Streptomyces ficellus: one gene and its partner. The protein of the gene in region 1 interacts with the protein of each later gene in a pairwise test. Links are inferred from orthologs where the notes say so. Each region holds a gene or a part of one and is shown in the gene's direction. Other genes may lie near its edges.

Evidence for each region.
Region 2: the proteins of rplA (region 1) and thrS interact in binary tests that used the Escherichia coli proteins (3 or more experiments, as listed by UniProt). The link is inferred for Streptomyces ficellus from one-to-one orthologs.

What each region holds. Positions count from the first base shown.
Region 1 is NZ_CP034279.1:3,001,280-3,004,321, reverse strand. What follows is about bases 53-2,780. They hold rplA (50S ribosomal protein L1), read left to right. Parts: upstream 53-916; coding sequence 917-1,645; downstream 1,646-2,780. Other genes in these bases: rplL (50S ribosomal protein L7/L12), read left to right, coding at 2,779-2,780; rplJ (50S ribosomal protein L10), read left to right, coding at 2,134-2,664; rplK (50S ribosomal protein L11), read left to right, coding at 401-835; nusG (transcription termination/antitermination protein NusG), read left to right, coding at 53-241. Outside these bases: more of nusG, read left to right, coding at 1-52; more of rplL, read left to right, coding at 2,781-3,042. UniProt on the Escherichia coli protein: One of the primary rRNA binding proteins, it binds very close to the 3'-end of the 23S rRNA. Forms part of the L1 stalk. It is often not seen in high-resolution crystal structures, but can be seen in cryo_EM and 3D reconstruction models.
Region 2 is NZ_CP034279.1:6,088,069-6,091,380, forward strand. What follows is about bases 256-3,253. They hold thrS (threonine--tRNA ligase), read left to right. Parts: upstream 256-765; coding sequence 766-2,742; downstream 2,743-3,253. Other genes in these bases: EIZ62_RS27340 (hypothetical protein), read left to right, coding at 256-660; EIZ62_RS27350 (HIT family protein), read left to right, coding at 2,812-3,253. Outside these bases: more of EIZ62_RS27340, read left to right, coding at 1-255; more of EIZ62_RS27350, read left to right, coding at 3,254-3,312. UniProt on the Escherichia coli protein: Catalyzes the attachment of threonine to tRNA(Thr) in a two-step reaction: L-threonine is first activated by ATP to form Thr-AMP and then transferred to the acceptor end of tRNA(Thr). The rate-limiting step is amino acid activation in the presence of tRNA.

The sequences.
Region 1 (3,042 bases):
GAAGGCCGCCCGCGAGGCCGCCGAGGCCGAGGGCAAGCCGGCTCCGGCCCGCAAGGTCGAGGTCCAGGTGCTGGACTTCGAGGTCGGCGACTCGGTCACCGTCACCGACGGCCCGTTCGCCACGCTCCAGGCCACGATCAACGAGATCAACGCCGACTCGAAGAAGGTCAAGGGCCTCGTCGAGATCTTCGGTCGCGAGACCCCGGTCGAGCTGAGCTTCGACCAGATCCAGAAGAACTGACGCATACAGCTTCCGAACAGGTCAGACCGGGCCTCGCGCCCGTTCTGACCTGCTCGGTTTTTGGCCGCGCATGGATACCCGTTATCGTTGTGCGGTATGCCTCCATCCGGATGACGTCGGATGGTGGCGAGAAACTCTCACTAGGACCCGGAGAGAGCAATGCCTCCCAAGAAGAAGAAGGTCACGGGGCTTATCAAGCTCCAGATCCAGGCCGGCGCGGCCAACCCGGCTCCGCCGGTCGGCCCCGCCCTGGGTCAGCACGGCGTCAACATCATGGAGTTCTGCAAGGCCTACAACGCCGCGACCGAGTCGCAGCGTGGCATGGTCGTGCCGGTGGAGATCACGGTCTACGAGGACCGTTCCTTCACCTTCATCACCAAGACTCCGCCGGCCGCCAAGCTGATCCTCAAGGCCGCGGGTGTGGACAAGGGCTCCGGCGAGCCGCACAAGACCAAGGTCGCCAAGCTCACGAGCGCCCAGGTCCGCGAGATCGCCTCGGTCAAGCTGCCCGACCTGAACGCCAACGACCTGGACGCCGCCGAGAAGATCATCGCCGGCACCGCCCGCTCCATGGGCATCACGGTCGAGGGCTGAGCAGCCCCCCGTACGACCTGTGGGAGGGCCACGCGCTGGCCCGGACCACGACTCCACACCTGAACCACACCAGGAGAAGCAGTGAAGCGCAGCAAGGCACTCCGCGGCGCGGACGCCAAGGTCGACCGGGAGCGTAACTACGCCCCCCTCGAGGCCGTCCGTCTCGCCAAGGACACCGCCACCACCAAGTTCGACGGCACCGTCGAGGTCGCCTTCCGCCTGGGCGTCGACCCGCGCAAGGCCGACCAGATGGTCCGTGGCACCGTGAACCTTCCGCACGGCACCGGTAAGACCGCCCGGGTCCTGGTCTTCGCGACCGGTGACCGTGCTGCGGCCGCGGAAGCCGCGGGCGCCGACATCGTCGGCTCCGACGAACTGATCGACGAGATCTCCAAGGGCAACCGCCTGAACGAGTTCGACGCGGTCGTCGCCACCCCGGACCTCATGGGCAAGGTCGGCCGCCTCGGCCGCGTCCTCGGCCCGCGTGGTCTGATGCCGAACCCGAAGACCGGCACCGTCACCATGGACGTCGCCAAGGCCGTCAACGAGATCAAGGGCGGCAAGATCGAGTTCCGCGTCGACAAGCACTCGAACCTGCACTTCATCATCGGCAAGGTTTCCTTCGACGAGACGAAGCTGGTCGAGAACTACGCGGCGGCGCTGGAGGAAGTCCTCCGTCTGAAGCCGTCCGCCGCGAAGGGCCGCTACATCAAGAAGGCGACCCTCACCACCACGATGGGCCCCGGCATCCCGCTGGACTCCAACCGCACCCGCAACCTCCTCGTCGAGGAGGACCCGGCCGCCGTCTGAATCTGACGGCAGTCGCGGGTCACGCGCACGAAACCGGCCCCCGCCGCTCGCAGGAGCGGCGGGGGCCGGTTTCTCGTCGTACGGGGCCCGCCCCACGAGCCGGTGGCGCCCGTGGGCCCCCTGGCCCCGTGGAGGCCCCTGTCAGGCCCCCGGAGCCCGGCCGGAGCGCTGCGGTGGCACGGGCGCGCGGGGGCGGGGAGTCACCCGGCCGGCGGCGATTTGCTTGACGGCGGGGCGGTCCCGTACTCTTCCACAGAAGCCAAAGACCGCTGGTCGTTGCTGCGCTCGTCAGAGTCGCGGCGGCCGAAGGATCCGCTAGCTGCGGACGACCCGCGCAGGTGACTGTGGATGAACTCCTGGATACCGCTCCTCGCTGAGCGCGACCGGTTGAGTCACGCCCCGTGCGCCTGCGCCGGGGCGTTTCGTTTTGCCCAGTCTCCTTCCTTCAGCCCACGCGGTCCGAATCACCCGGAAGGAGGCCGAGGCTCATGGCGAGGCCCGACAAGTCTGCTGCGGTTGCCGAGCTGACGGACAAGTTCCGCAGCTCGAACGCCGCCGTGCTGACCGAGTACCGCGGTCTCACCGTGGCACAGCTCAAGCAGCTGCGCCGTTCGCTCGGTGAGAACGCCCAGTACGCCGTGGTGAAGAACACGCTGACCAAGATTGCGGCCAACGAGGCCGGGATCTCGACGCTGGACGACCAGTTCGCTGGTCCGACGGCTGTCGCCTTCATCACCGGTGACCCGGTGGAGTCGGCGAAGGGTCTTCGTGACTTCGCCAAGGAGAACCCCAACCTGATCATCAAGGGCGGTGTCCTTGATGGCAAGGCGATCTCCGCCGATGAGATCAAGAAGCTTGCGGACCTCGAGTCCCGCGAGGTTCTGCTCGCCAAGCTGGCGGGCGCCATGAAGGGCAAGCAGTCCCAGGCTGCCGCGCTCTTCCAGGCGCTTCCCTCGAAGCTCGTCCGCACCGTGGACGCGCTCCGTGCCAAGCAGGCCGAGCAGGGCGGTGCCGAGTAATTCGGCTCGCGCATTGACCGTGGCCCCCTAGGGGCGACGGTCGCAGCGGGCCCAACGTACGCCCGCCTCACATGTACACCCGGCACCAGCCGATTTAGTGGAAGGACCGCCATCATGGCGAAGCTGTCTCAGGAAGACCTGCTCGCGCAGTTCGAGGAGATGACCCTCATCGAGCTCGCCGCGTTCGTTTCGGCGTTCGAGGAGAAGTTCGACGTCACCGCCGCCGCCCCGGTCGCCGTCGCCGCCGCCGGTGTCCCCGGTGCCCCGGCCGAGGCCGCTGAGGAGAAGGACGAGTTCGACGTCATCCTCACCGGTGCCGGCGACAAGAAGATCCAGGTCATCAAGGTCGTGCGTGAGCTGACCTCCCTGGGCCTGAAG
Region 2 (3,312 bases), 3.1 Mb from region 1 along the record:
GTGCCGGTCGAACCGGGCCGGGCGGTCACCGCGCGGCTCTACCACGCGCTGTACGCGACCCGCGAGGCCGTCGACTACCAGCGGGCGACGGGCAGGCCGGAGGCGTTCGACTCGGCCGTCGGGGCGGGCGTGAGCCGTGAGCTGACCGAGGCGCTCGTCTCCCTCGTACGCGGCACCGAGGGCGCCAGGATCGCCCTGGCGTGGGCGCCCGCCGCCGGGGTGCCGGAGGGGTGCGCGGCCCGGCCGGAGCCCGTCGAGTTCTCGCCCGGTGACCTGCCCGCGCTGCGCGAGGCGGGCGCCCGCTACCTCCAGGACGAGCCGTCCGTGCCGGTGCGGATCACCGGGACGGTGGTGCGGATGCGCCGGTCGGGACCGCGCGGTGCGGGCACGGTGCGGCTGAGGGTGCTGGCGGGCGCCGAGGTGCCGCACGTCCGGGTGGCGCTGGACGAGGAGTCGTACCGTACGGCCGGGCACGCGCACCTGGTCGGGCTGCCCGTGCGGGTGGCGGGCCGGCTGGAGAGCCGGGGCGGGTTCCGGCGGCTGACGGACGCCTCCGGGGTCGTACCCGTGCAGGTCGACGAGGCGGAGCGGGACCGGCTGATGAAGTCCCTCCACGAGAACCTGGGCTTCTTCGGGGAGGCGTGCGGGCCGGGCGACTGAGGCCGGGGGAGGGGAAACCGTTTCGCGGGCGGGCCGGGCGGCTCGGTACCATCTCCTATTGCCCGAGCAAGAGGTTTTGGGTACCCCTTCAGTCAGGAGAGACCGGTGTCAGACGTCCGTGTGATCATCCAACGCGATTCCGAGCGGGAAGAGCGCGTGGTGACGCCGGGCACTACGGCCGCCGACCTCTTCGCCGGTGAGCGCACCGTCGTGGCCGCCCGGGTCGCGGACGAGCTGAAGGACCTCGCGTACGAGATCAAGGACGGCGAGACCGTCGAGCCGGTCGAGATCTCCTCCGAGGACGGCTTGAACATCCTGCGGCACTCCACCGCGCACGTCATGGCGCAGGCCGTGCAGGAGCTGTTCCCCGAGGCCAAGCTGGGCATCGGCCCGCCGGTCAAGGACGGCTTCTACTATGACTTCGACGTCGAGCGCCCCTTCACTCCCGATGACCTCAAGGCCATCGAGAAGAAGATGCAGGAGATCCAGAAGCGCGGCCAGCGCTTCTCCCGCCGCGTGGTCAGCGACGAGGCCGCCCGCGAGGAGCTGGCGGGCGAGCCGTACAAGCTGGAGCTCATCGGCATCAAGGGATCCGCGTCCAGCGACGACGGCGCGGACGTCGAGGTGGGCGGCGGCGAGCTGACCATCTACGACAACCTCGACGCCAAGACCGGTGAGCTGTGCTGGAAGGACCTCTGCCGCGGCCCGCACCTGCCCACCACCCGGAACATCCCGGCGTTCAAGCTGATGCGCAACGCCGCCGCGTACTGGCGGGGCAGCGAGAAGAACCCGATGCTCCAGCGCATCTACGGCACCGCGTGGCCGTCGAAGGACGAGCTGAAGGCCCACCTGGACTTCCTCGCCGAGGCCGAGAAGCGCGACCACCGCCGCCTCGGCAGCGAGCTGGACCTCTTCTCCATCCCGGACCAGATCGGCTCCGGCCTCGCCGTCTTCCACCCCCGAGGCGGCATCATCCGCCGGGTCATGGAGGACTACTCGCGGCGCCGCCACGAGGAAGAGGGGTACGAGTTCGTCTACACCCCGCACGCCACCAAGGGCAAGCTCTTCGAGACCTCGGGCCACCTGGACTGGTACGCCGACGGCATGTACCCGCCCATGCAGCTCGACGAGGGCGTGGACTACTACCTCAAGCCCATGAACTGCCCGATGCACAACCTGGTCTTCGACGCGCGCGGCCGCTCCTACCGCGAGCTGCCGCTGCGCCTGTTCGAGTTCGGGACGGTGTACCGGTACGAGAAGTCCGGCGTCGTGCACGGCCTGACCCGCGCCCGTGGCTTCACCCAGGACGACGCGCACATCTACTGCACCAAGGAGCAGATGGCGGAGGAGCTCGACAAGACGCTCACCTTCGTCCTGAACCTGCTGCGCGACTACGGCCTGAACGACTTCTACCTGGAGCTGTCCACCAAGGACCCCGAGAAGTTCGTCGGCTCGGACGAGATCTGGGAGGAGGCCACCGAGACCCTGCGCCAGGTGGCCGAGAAGCAGGGCCTTCCCCTGACCCCGGACCCGGGCGGCGCCGCCTTCTACGGCCCGAAGATCTCCGTCCAGGCCAAGGACGCCATCGGCCGGACCTGGCAGATGTCGACCGTCCAGCTCGACTTCAACCTGCCGGAGCGGTTCAACCTGGAGTACACCGCGCCGGACGGCTCCCGCCAGCGGCCGGTCATGATCCACCGCGCCCTGTTCGGCTCCATCGAGCGCTTCTTCGCGGTCCTGCTGGAGCACTACGCGGGCGCCATGCCGCCGTGGCTGGCCCCGGTCCAGGCGGTCGGCATCCCGATCGGCGACGCGCACGTGGGGTACCTCCAGGAGTTCGCCGCCGAGGCGAAGAAGAAGGGCCTGCGTGTCGAGGTGGACGCCTCATCGGACCGGATGCAGAAGAAGATCCGCAACCACCAGAAGCTGAAGGTGCCCTTCATGATCATCGTCGGTGACGACGACATGAACGCCGGCACGGTCTCCTTCCGCTACCGGGACGGTTCGCAGGAGAACGGCATCCCGCGCGACGAGGCCCTCGCCAAGCTCGCCGACGTGGTGGAGCGCCGCGTACAGGTCTGACGCACGTCGCCCAGGGGCGGTCCCGGTTCCCGGGGCCGCCCCTCGGTTCACGCTCCACCGGCGGCGAATATGCTGGCTCGCATGACGACTGAGCCGGAGCAGCAGATCGGAGTCGGGACGCCTGACGCGTTCCAGCGCCTGTGGACGCCCCACCGGATGGCGTACATCCAGGGGGAGAACAAGCCGACCGGTCCCGGCGCCGGCGACGGCTGCCCGTTCTGCACCCTCCCGGCCAAGTCCGACGAGGACGGGCTGATCGTCGCCAGGGGCGAGAGCGTGTACGCGGTGCTCAACCTGTACCCGTACAACGGCGGCCACCTCATGGTCGTCCCGTTCCGGCACGTGGCCGACTACACGGAGCTGGACGACGCCGAGACCGCCGAGCTGGCGCTGCTGACCAAGCAGGCGATGACCGCGCTGCGGGCCGCCTCCGGGGCGCACGGCTTCAACATCGGCATGAACCAGGGCGCGTCGGCGGGCGCCGGCATCGCCGCCCACCTGCACCAGCACATCGTTCCCCGCTGGGGCGGCGACACCAACTTCATGCCGGTCGTCGGCCACACCAAGGTG